One region of the Sporosarcina sp. FSL K6-6792 genome, then DNA from elsewhere that is predicted to be linked to it. Evidence: riboswitches for the same ligand, from Rfam matches in the RefSeq annotation. Region 1 holds a riboswitch; the other holds the start of a gene.
What was found. Region 1 has a riboswitch for thiamine pyrophosphate ahead of MKZ26_RS08445 (acetylornithine deacetylase). Riboswitches for the same ligand answer to the same signal wherever they lie in the genome.
Positions count from the first base shown of each region.

Region 1 (6,003 bases):
TTTGATCTACAAGCTGAAGACCTTCGTCAATTTGATGTTGTTGTAAATGCATTCGGTGCTCCTGCAGGGCAGGAACATCTTCATCTAGATGCCGGAAGAGAGTTAATAGAGGCGTTTGAAGGCGCTCCAGAAACAAGATTGATTGTTGTAGGTGGTGCGGGAAGCTTGTTTGTAGATGAAGCTAAAACTATCCGTCTTATGGACACACCGGAATTCCCTAAAGAATACTTTGCAACTGCTTCCAATCAAGGAAAGAACTTAGAAGACCTGCAAAAGACGAGTGGAGTTAAATGGACATTCATTAGCCCAGCAGCATTCTTTAATCCTGAAGGAAAAAGAACGGGTTCGTATCAAAAAGGAAAAGACAATTTAATCGTGAACTCAAAAGGTGACAGCTATGTAAGCTATGCTGACTATGCAATTGCAGTTCTTGATGAAATCGAAAATCCTCAACATATAAATGAACGTTTCACCCTTATTTCTGAAGCGGAATAACTTAGTTTTAGGAGATGAGAACAATGCAAACAGAAACTAGGAAACCCGGAATTGAAATTGGAATATATACATTTGGGGATCTTGGTCCAGATCCCCTAACTGGAAAAACAATAAGTATTCATCAGCGCCTTCATGAAGTATTGGCTATTGGAAAGCTGACTGAAGAAGCCGGACTTGATATTTTTGGTGTCGGTGAGCATCACCGCTTAGACTATGCCGTATCAGCTCCGCCAGTTGTTCTGGCGGCAGTGGCACAAAACACGAAGCGTATTAAATTGACGAGTGCAACGACTGTTTTGAACACAGTCGACCCTGTTCGCCTATTCGAGGATTTTGCTACACTCGATTTAATTTCGAATGGTCGCGCTGAGATTATTACAGGTCGTGGTGCATTCGTTGAATCTTTTCCGTTATTCGGTCATGACTTAAACAATTATGACGAACTGTTCGATGAAAACATACGACTGCTTCAACAATTGAATACCAATGAAATCGTCAATTGGAATGGGTCATTCCGTTCGCCTTTAACTAATTCTATGATTGCCCCGCGCCCTGTTCAAAATAAACTGCCGATTTGGGTTGGTGTAGGTGGAACACCTGATAGTGCAATACGAGCTGGAAAACTTGGAACTGGTTTAGCATTAGCTATCCTTGGTGGGGATCCAATTCGTTTCAAACCACTTGTTGATTTGTATCGCCAAGCCGGCATAAGTGCCCGACATCGTGTAGAAGATTTAAAAGTGGCTGTAACAGGACATACGTATATAGCAAAGACATCCCAACAAGCGAAAGACGAGTTTTATCCTTACTATGCAAATTATTGGGGATACGTGAACAAACAGCGTGGAATGGGCACGAGAATTTCCCGTTCTGATTTCAGTCATATGGCCAGTCCCGAAACCGGGTTATTTGTCGGTAGCCCTCAGCAAATAATTGAGAAGATTCTCCACCAACACGAACTATTTGGACATCAACGATTCATTGCACAAATGGATATCGGCGGCTTGCCGTTTTCTAAAGTCGCAGCGAGTATTGAAATGTTAGCAACACAAGTAGCTCCGATCGTTCGGCGTGAAACGGCTCGGTAAGTCTATCCCATGAGAATTCAACTCGAAACATAGCAACCATTTGAAACCTCATCAGAAATAACCCCAATTATTTGGCAATATGCAACAATATACTAATACTAGATGAATGGGGAGATTACTTACACTCCCTATTTTTCGTATTACACCACTCATTTATAAATATCATAAGCGTCTTGGTAAATACCACTAATTCTTCAATGTTTATCTTTTCATCGACTGAATGTGCCTCTTCCAACTTTCCAGGACCATAGATAACAGTTGGAATTCCTGCTGCTCCTAGCCAGCCCGCATCTGTTACTGATCTCGACATACCTATTATTGCAGGACTTTTTTCGGTTTGTTCATGACAATGCGCAAGAAGTTGAACAGCTGCATGGTCCGCATTCATTTCAAGCGCCGGAAATATTTCTCCACGTTCTTCAATCATTGATTTTCCCCCCCAGCGAAAGTGAATGGGATTTTCTCTTAACCACGTGTCTGCTTTTGCTACATTGTTCAAATGCTCTTCGATTTCTTTTGTTACAGATTGATAGGTTTCATTCGGATAGAAATGAACGGTGATCCAGAGCCGACATTCATCCGCCACAAAAGCTGCATGCCTTCCTCCTTCTATAACTGCCGGATTAATAGTAGTGGTGCCAGGCACAAAACCCGGATATTTTTTTGTCACAGCCCAGTGACGTTCTAAATCTTGTAATCCAGCAATAACCTTCATCATCTTTTCTATCGCACTAGCCCCATTAACCGAACCGCCTGCATGAAGCATACTCATCCTCATTGCATCATGGAAAACTTCCTTACTTTTAATCGTTATCCAGCCGGTAATCACACCACCCTGACCATGAATTTGACGATCACTGCCATCGACTACGAGTGCAAAATCTGCTGTATAGCCTTTTTCCATACATGAAAGTGTTCCAGCCTCTCCCGCTTCCTCCCCAATGACAGTCTGAATTTGCAAATCACCTTTCAGTTCCACACCTAGCTCGTTTAATAATTTAACGGCTAGTAAAGTCGCGGCCACTGCAGCTTTCATATCAGATGTTCCTCGCCCATATGCGTTGCCATCTTTAGTCGTCAGTTCAAAGACAGGCACAGTCCACTCTGTTTCATCCCCCACTTCCGCAACGTCTATATGTCCATTAATGATTAGGCTGTTATACAGGTTTCCATCCGTTCCCTTTTTAACGCCTACAACGTTCGGGTCGCCAGGAAATACATCCCAACTAACCGTTTCAAATTTTTCTTGTTCTAAAAAGTCTTGAATATACCGCTGTACGCCTGTTGTATTTCTTGCCGGTGGACTAACTGTCGGGAAACGAACGAGGTCCGCTAGCAATTGCACTAACTCCTCTTGACGTTCATCAACTAGGTTACTAATTCTATTTTCCATTTTACTCATCCATCCCTTATCTATATTTTTGGTAGGTGAATCTATATACGTTGAAATAAAGAATTCCATTGAATTCACTACGGCGCTAGCCCTTGTAATGCGCCTTCGCACAGTTCACTATCTTTATTTCATTTGTTCAACATATATACACTGGAACAGAAAACAGCCGCTTTCCATAATCGGAAGGCGGCTGTTTTCTACGCATATAAAGACATTGAGTGTAGAGTTTCAGCTGCTTCCCTACGCTAGTATGAACTAGATCAGGTTCGAAGGGTTTACATCTATGATGTGTCTCAGCCTAAACGGCTCCCCTAGCAGTATCTATTTAGTTTTATTCTTCTTCACAATGCATCTGTTCTTTCTTCCCCTTTAGGAAGATAGTTCGATAAGTCGATATCACGTAACCCGTTCTTTATTTTAGTTGTGTAACCTAAATTTTCATTCGATAAAAACGAAGCTTTTGAAGCAATCATTTCTTCTAATAAAGGCAAATACGTCGGATCAATATCTTTCCAAAGTTTGTACGAATTTATTAAATCCTCTAAAGTCAGATGCTTGTAATCATCGCCTTTAAAGTCACGTAATGCGGAAATACGATACCAAATATCGCCATTATCACGAATCCAATCCTCTTTATCCGCTACAATCGCTGTTTGTATAGCCTGCGCTGTATCTAAATACTTCTGATCACCGAACTCATTATAAGCCATGAGTAAAACGTTCATACCGCCCAACACATGATTCATAGAGGCATGCGTCGTTACTTGCTGTGCAATCGGGAAGTAATCCGCGATGTAGTAAGACTCGTCATTCACAGCAATGACGTTTCCTTTACTTTTTTGCGAGACCAGTAAGTCAGCATAATTACGCAATGGTTCTTTTGCATTATCAATTCCAAAATCAGCGCCACTATTATAGTAGAAAAGCGCGATTTGCTCATTAAAACGTGTATCAATGAATGGAGCTGTAATGTCATATAAATCTTTCAAATAGGTGCTTGTAACTTCTGTTTCCCAATAATCTTTGTCACCTTTGAAATTCTTCAAGTTAACAAATGAGTTGTAAATTAAGTTCTCAAAATAACGATCCTCTTGCTCATTATATAAAACCAGCGCACGATCTTCTTTTAATAGAAGTAAGTTCCGCCCATATCCTTGCCCTGTATCAGGCATTGGCTCTGTGGTTATCGCCATTTTATTGTATGGGCCACCCGCCGTGTACCAATTATTACGTTTTTTATAATACTTAGCTGACTCAAGCATCCAGCTCTCCATATTCTCTTCATTCGCAAATAATTGGTCATCCGCATTCATATACCACTGATCTACAATGTCATTGCCTTTTGAATTTAACGTATGCACAGACAATAATGTTGTTCCAACCTGAGCATAAGACAGTGCCTCTTTTTCACCGAGCAATTGACGCATGTAACTGTAGCCATCATTCTCATACTCTAATGACAATTGCTTCGACAAATAAGACTGACCAACCATCCGCTCCTTCACTGATCCATCTAGCTTCACAAACTTGAGTAAACCCGTCGGATAGGATGTTGTGTCACTGCCAAAAACGTCTTTATCATTACGTTTAATCTTGTATTTGTCATAACGGTTTAGCTCAAATGAAGCCACTTCATTTTCTTTTTGAATGACATCTACTGTTACAGCAGATTCAGTAGGATTAATGATTTTCGAAAATAAGAAGTAATCGCCATTATCAAATGAACGAACCGTTAACTCAATGGTCGCACCTTCTATACCGATGTCATAAGTGTAAATATTATCGCGAGAAAATGAGTTATCGATTCTCGTATGATTCGTGAAAAGTATATTCTCTGTCGATCTTAAGTAAATCGGATGTTCATCAAATGACACCTTCATTAAATTCACAGCAGAAGGAATCCTAGTAAAATTAGGCGACAGCTCTAAGTTAGTTAGTTCATATTTTTTGGTAGTTGCAATGTTCCCCTTCTCCACAAGTACTTGATGCAGAATCACCGCAAAAGTAGCGCGGTCTACTTGTGATCCGTGATTGAATAGACCATTTTGTATGCCTGGCATAATTCGGTATTGTGGAACTGCGCCTACACTTCCTTTATCCAATGAAATAAGACTTGGCGATTCGATTAATGCACTATCTTGCAAATTGAATGCATCTACTAATGCCAACTCCATTTGCCTACGTGTTAAAGGTTCTTCCATACCAAAAGAATTGCCTGTCACGTCTTTGCTTAAAAATTCATATCCCGCTTTTGTAAAAGATTGAGTAGCCTCTCCAACTGTCATTGCTAGATCCGGACGAAATTGCATATCGCCGTAACCCGTTAATATGCCCATTTCTACAAGTTGCATAACTTCATTTTTCGCCCAGTGGCTATTTTGAATATCCGTAAATTTTGCAGCTGTCGTGACATCTTCTGATTTAACGACTTGAGCTTCTGCCGCGTTAGCTGTTAATACAACAGTAGCTGACGTCGGTAAAGCTACCGTTAATGCTAAAGCGAGAAACAGTGTAGTTATTTTCTTCATTTTTGTTTAAAGCCCTCCTTTAGTTAAAATTAATAACATCAAATTATAGTTAAGTATAATTATAACACTTTTGGATACTATTTTGGAGTCCGTCCACAGGAGAAAGCAAGGCTGAACAATAGCAATTCAATGGAAAAGAAACACCAGTCCATAATCATTGACCTTAGTAACTCTTGAGTGTTAGGGTTTTCACTTGCCAACTAATTCGGCAAACTACAAAGGAGGAATTGCAATGAAGCAATTGATACAACAGGAAATTCACCTAGCAAATCGTCCCAAAGGAATGCCTGCGAAAGAAGACTTTACCTTTGTAAAGAATTCAGTTCCCTCACCAAAAGTAAATGAAATTTTAGTACGGACGCTTTATTTATCTGTTGACCCATACATGCGTGGAAGAATGCAAGATGCCAAGTCATATATTGCTCCATTTGAATTGAATAAGGTCATTTCAGGGGGTGTCGTAGCTGAAGTAGTTGAATCCCAGTCAGACGCCTTTAAA
Region 1 is NZ_JBBOSA010000001.1:1,762,604-1,768,606, forward strand. It holds gene MKZ26_RS08435 (NAD(P)-dependent oxidoreductase) at 1-495, shown strand, start outside; gene MKZ26_RS08440 (LLM class flavin-dependent oxidoreductase) at 519-1,583, shown strand; gene MKZ26_RS08445 (acetylornithine deacetylase) at 1,699-2,985, opposite strand; TPP riboswitch at 3,197-3,299, opposite strand; gene MKZ26_RS08450 (S-layer homology domain-containing protein) at 3,318-5,504, opposite strand; gene MKZ26_RS08455 (NADP-dependent oxidoreductase) at 5,737-6,003, shown strand, end outside.

Region 2 (6,003 bases), 270 kb from region 1:
TTCGGAATTGCCCCTCGACTTCTTTCAGCCGTTCTTTCTCCACTTCCAGCTTTTCCCTTGAAATGGTTACTTCAATTGTTTTATGCGATTTAGCGGGATGATGTTCACTCCCACATACGGGGCAGGATTCCCCGTCTTTTAAAGACTCAGCCAACATAGCTGCTTGGTTATTTAGCCAAAGTTGTTCTACTGCATCGTATTCCGATTTACTTTTCTCATAACGCGCCTCGTGATCATTCTTTCCTTGTTCCAATACGTGTATCCGATTTCGAATCGCAATGAATTCATCCAGTAGTTTGCACTTTTCAATCGTTTCATTTAGTTGATCGATACGTTCATCGTACTGAACTTGTCCCATTTCATACATCTCGATTTCTACTTTCACTTTTTCCAAGTTCTTCGTTTCTTCATCTGTCATTCTAACGGTTTTTCCAAGTTCTTTTTCCAAATGATTGTTTTCTTTTTTCATCACATCAAGAGCAGTTTCCTTCGATGCCAAACTTGAAACAGCCGGAAGGAAATCTTTTAGTCGTATCAAACTTTCCGTCAGCTTTTCACGGTCCGTTTTCCTTGCTTCTTCCACTCGAAAACGCTCTCCAGCAAGTTCCATTTTTTCTGCTGCTATCTGGACTGCTTCCTTCGCATTCTTAAGATTACCTGCTTTCGTGGCAGTTTCTTCTTTCAATTTGAGTAATTGCATCTCAAGTTCACCGATTGAAACAGCTCGCTCTGCGTCGGCTATTTGTTGTTCTTTTTGTTCCACAATCGGCAACTGTTCCGTTAACTTATTTAACGATAATTCTTTTTGACGTAGTTCAATAAAACGTTCATTCATACTTTTCGCGGCGTGGTACATTTCTTGCATTTTTGTATGCTTTGCATAAACTTCATCGTAACTCTTTTTAACAACAACCGTCTTGTCTTGATAAAACGCAAATTCTTCTTCTAATCCTTGAACGACTTGATTCACATTGTAATGTTCATTCGCAAGAACAGTAAAGACCGATGACTCACGCTCGGGCAGTAAGGTCGCTATTTGTCCAATATGCCCCTCGCTCTGTTGCATCTCTTTCATCAGAGTCGCTTGTGCGTTGTCTTTCTTCCCTTTTAGCTGCTCCACAATTTCACGGTACTTATCTGTTTTGAATATTTTCCGCATGATTGTTTCTTTATTTTCTGTATCAGACGTTAGAAACTTTCGGAACTCTCCTTGCGGTAGCATAACAATCTGACTGAATTGTGCTTGTGTAAAGCCGATTAGTTCTTCTACCTTCTTGTTAATTTCAGATACAATCTGCCTGTCGACAAGTGGTACCTCCCCGTCTTCTGTCAGTTCATAGAACTCGCAGCGCGCAGACGTTTCTGACTTGTTCCCCTGTTTGACATACGGTATTTGCCGCATGATACGGTACGTTCGATTATGAATGTCAAACGTCAACTCAACGGTCGTTTGAACTGCGTCGTCTGCGAAGTCGCTTCGCATCGCACGATTATCCGTTCGATCTTCTCCGCTCGCCTGGCCATATAACGCAAAACAAATCCCATCAAATATTGTCGTTTTCCCCGCACCAGTAGCTCCCGAAATAACGAAGAGTCGATTGTCTTTCAATTCCCTGAAATCGACTGTTTCCGTCCCTTTATATGGTCCAAATGCCGTCATCATTAATTGAATTGGTCTCACAGCTCAGTTCCCTCCTTGTGCATAACTTCATGGAGCACTTCTGAAAAGAGGGTCTCCGTTTCTACGTCTGCCGCTTCTCCTTTCATCTCTTCGTAAAATGCTTTAAAGAGTGCTAAATCATCATGCTTCCCATGTTCCATACGTTGCTCATCAACCGTATTTGCGGTCAGCATGAGCACTTTACGCTCAACATGCATCGCGTTCGGATAGACTGACCGTACTTTTTCCATCGGGAATAAAACCGGTGTCTCATCTAGCAATTTTACAAAAACATAATCCTCACTTACTGGGTGCAACAAAATATCTTCCATCGTCCCTACAACCGTCCGCATATCATGCTTAGGCTTCAACTCCCGTTTCTCAACAGATACCTGCCCTGCAGCATCAAGTTCGATAATTAGAAACCCTTTATTATGATGTTCTTCTGAAATCGAATATTTCATTGGCGAACCCGCAAACCGCACTGTTTCATTTAACACATAATGCGCCTGATGTAGGTGGCCAAGTGCAGTATAATTAAATCCTTCAAAAAGATGCGCCGACACATATTCTGCTCCACCAATTGCCAACGGTCGTTCGGAGTCACTCGTGTTATTTTCACTTTCTCCGTGAGGTGTCACAAAAGCATGTCCAACAAATACATGTCGGACCCCCTCCACCATTTGTTCACGGATAGTTGCCGTCACTTTCTTCATCGCATCGTTATGGTTCACAATCGTTTCATCTTCGTGCAAATGTTTTACAACAGAAGGATCCGCAAATGGTACGAGATGGAAATGAACCTCACCGTAGTCATCTGACAAAACGACCGGTTCGATTACTTTCGTCATCTGACCTGCAATATGGTAGCCATTTACTCGCATCAATCCGCTTCCAAAATGGAGGCGTCCCGGGCTATCATGGTTTCCTCCAATCGCAAGGACAGGTATTCCAAGTTCCATAGTGATTTTTCCAAGCACTTCGTCAAGTAGTGCAATCGCTTCTGTAGGTGGCACCGCACGGTCATACAAATCGCCTGCGATAATGACCGCATCTGGCTTCTCTTCTTCGACTGCCTCTACAAATTGATCAAGTACATAACGCTGTCCATCTGTCATATATATACCTTGAACGAGCTTGCCTAAATGCCAGTCCGCTGTATGGAAAAATTTCAAATTCATTTCCCCCTTCAATACTTTTTCTTTCTACTTTACAGGATAATTCTCGTAAAAGGAAACATACATTCCTTTCTAACTTTTCACAAAGTTAAGGTTGACCTTCTATTTTTAATATGCTTATAATGGGGATGAGTCCAATTTCATATGATCCACCGCTAGGGGTGCTCTAACAGAGCTGAGAGAGGCATGTGCCTTGACCCTTATAACTTGAACTGGTTAATACCAGCGTAAGGAAGAGGTGCTGACACAATAATTCTGCCGGTCTATTTTCCGGGATACTTTTGATTGTCTACAACCCACTTCTTCTTCAAGGAGTGGGTTTTTTGGTTTTCAAGAATACAAAGGGAGTGTTGATATCATGAAGTTCACTGACCGTTTGTTAGAAAAGACGTTACCAATCTGGAGACAGAATCATAGCCATCCGTTCGTACAAGGAATTGGCGATGGGACGCTTGATCCGGATAAATTCAGGTTTTATATGGTACAGGATTACTTGTATTTGATTGATTATGCAAAACTGTTTGCGATTGGGGCTGTAAAAGCCGACGACTTGGAAACGATGGGCAAATTCGCGACACTACTCGATGGGACGCTGAACAAGGAAATGGCCCTGCATCGAAGCTACGCACTACGGTTCGGCATTTCTGAACAGGAACTTGAAAACGCTAAGCCGTCACCAATTGTTCTTGCCTATACGCACTACATGTTACACGTCTGTCAAAATGGAACCGTTGCGGAAGTGATGGCTGCTCTGCTTCCTTGCGCATGGAGTTACTGGGAGATCGGTAAGGAGCTAAATGCTATTCCAGGTGCTGCCGATCACTCGTTATATGGCGATTGGATTCAGATGTATTCTTCGGATGAATTCAAGGAACTTGCGGGCTGGTGTATTGATTTAATGAACAAGTCAGCAGAAGGAAAACCGGAGCATGAACTGTTAAAGCTCGAGGAAATCTTCCTCAATACAACTCGTTATGAATATATGTTTTGGGATATGGCAAATACAAAACAAATGTGGCCTGGAGTTGAAATGATAAATGCTATCGTTTGACGGTGTTTCATTCACGTACCAATCAGGCAACAGCATACTCGATAATCTGTCATTCAACATTCTTCCCGGTGAGTTTATTTCGATAATTGGTGTTAGCGGTTCCGGTAAAAGTACGATTTTTCGTCTTGTAACCGGGTTAGATGAACCCTCAAGGGGTACCATTTCTCTTGAAGGAAATCCAAATAGTCAGCGCCTCGGAAAGATTGGCTATATGCCACAACAAGATCTGTTACTGCCTTGGCGAACCATTTTAGAAAATGCATGTCTTCCGCTTGAAGTAGCCGGATTAGATAAGAAGGCCGCCAAGGAACAAGTACAACCATTATTACAAGAGTTCGGTCTTGGTGGAACAGAGGATAACTATCCAGGAGAGCTTTCGGGTGGAATGAAGCAGCGCGTCGCTTTCTTACGCGCTGTTCTTTCTGGCAATTCCCTACTATTGTTGGATGAACCATTTTCAGCACTCGACTCCATCACCCGACTGGCTATGCAAGAGTGGCTCATCAATCTGTGGGAAAAGCGCAAATCAACTGTCCTTTTCATCACACATGACGTAGAGGAAGCACTGTTTCTGTCAGACCGTATTTTTCTGTTGCAAAACAAACCTGTCACTTCATTTGTGGAAATCGAAGTACCTCTTGAAAGACCTCGACTAAGAAACGATTTACATCGCGCTGAAATGCTCGAGCTAAAAGAACTGCTTATCGGCAAGCTTAGAAGTGAGGTAACACTGTGAAAAATACGGCATCCTTAGTTATTATTGCAGGATTTCTAAGTATCTGGGAGTTGGGTGCACGCCTTTACGGTAAAGCGTTCATTCTACCTTCCCCTATTCAAATTTTTATACGTTTTTGGGAACTGAAGGAAGTATTATTGTTGAAACATCTGCCGGTTACTTTGATGACGATTATTATCGGCCTAGCCATTTCGATTATTTCAGGAACAGCCATTGCAGTGCTAATGTCTTCCCGTCCAGGCATACGAAAAGCACTCTATCCAATTCTCATTGCATCTCAAATGGTTCCTATTATTGCCCTTGCACCTATTTTTGTACTGTGGTTTGGTTACACAATTTGGAGCAAAGTTGCCGTTACTGTGCTCATCACATTTTTCCCGATAACTGTGAATACATTCGATGGTTTATCGTCAAGAAAAAAAGATATACAGGAACTCTTTTTGACGATGGGTGCTTCAAAAAAGGATATTTTCTATAAATATTCCGTACCAACTGCCCTCCCTCATTTCTTTTCTGGAATGAAAGTCGCTGTGACACTAAGTGTAATTGGCGCTGCAATCGGAGAATGGTTAGGGGCGCAGGCAGGCCTTGGTTACTTCAGTAGGCGTATGATGACGCAGTTCGATGGTGCAGCTGTTTTCGCACCCATTTTTGTACTGAGTGCCGTCGGAATCGGTCTATTCATCTGCGTGACCATTATTGAAAATCGAACGTTAAAATGGAGGATTAAAAATTGAAGAAAATCACATTATCACTTACAAGTCTTGCGCTAATCCTATTGCTCAGCGCGTGCAATGCTAATGAAAAAACAGAAAAGGTAAGTATCATGCTTGATTGGTATCCTAATGCTGTACATAGCTTCCTTTATGTTGCGGAGGAAAAAGGTTATTTCAAAGATGAAGGCATTGAACTGGATATCAAGTTCCCCGCAAGTCCGACAGACCCTATTAACCTTGCAGCAGCAGGAAAAGTGACTATGGGCATCACTTATCAGCCCGATGTCATCATCGCGAAATCCGAACAAAATATCGGCATTAAATCCGTCGGCGTTCTCGTTCGTTCGCCATTGAATCACGTAGCATTTTTAAAAGAAAGTGGTATCGAGTCACCAAAAGATCTAGAAGGAAAAACTGTAGGCTATTCAGGAATCCCTTTGAACGAAGCAATACTAGAAACAATGATGAAAGCAGATGGTGCAGACTACGGTAAAGTAAACATGGTCGATGTGGGGTTTGAATTAAATTCTGCATTGATTTCAAAAAAAGCAGACGCTGTTATCGGGGCATATATTAATCATGAAGTACCGCTACTTGAATATGAAGGATTTCCAACAGGCTATATTGACCCGACAGACTTCGAAATACCTTCGTTTTATGAA
Region 2 is NZ_JBBOSA010000001.1:1,490,031-1,496,033, forward strand. It holds gene MKZ26_RS07080 (SMC family ATPase) at 1-1,681, opposite strand, end outside; gene MKZ26_RS07085 (exonuclease SbcCD subunit D) at 1,678-2,835, opposite strand; TPP riboswitch at 2,986-3,089, shown strand; gene tenA (thiaminase II) at 3,197-3,889, shown strand; gene MKZ26_RS07095 (ABC transporter ATP-binding protein) at 3,876-4,625, shown strand; gene MKZ26_RS07100 (ABC transporter permease) at 4,622-5,362, shown strand; gene MKZ26_RS07105 (ABC transporter substrate-binding protein) at 5,359-6,003, shown strand, end outside.
Region 2: another riboswitch for thiamine pyrophosphate. It lies ahead of tenA (thiaminase II); the one in region 1 lies ahead of MKZ26_RS08445 (acetylornithine deacetylase).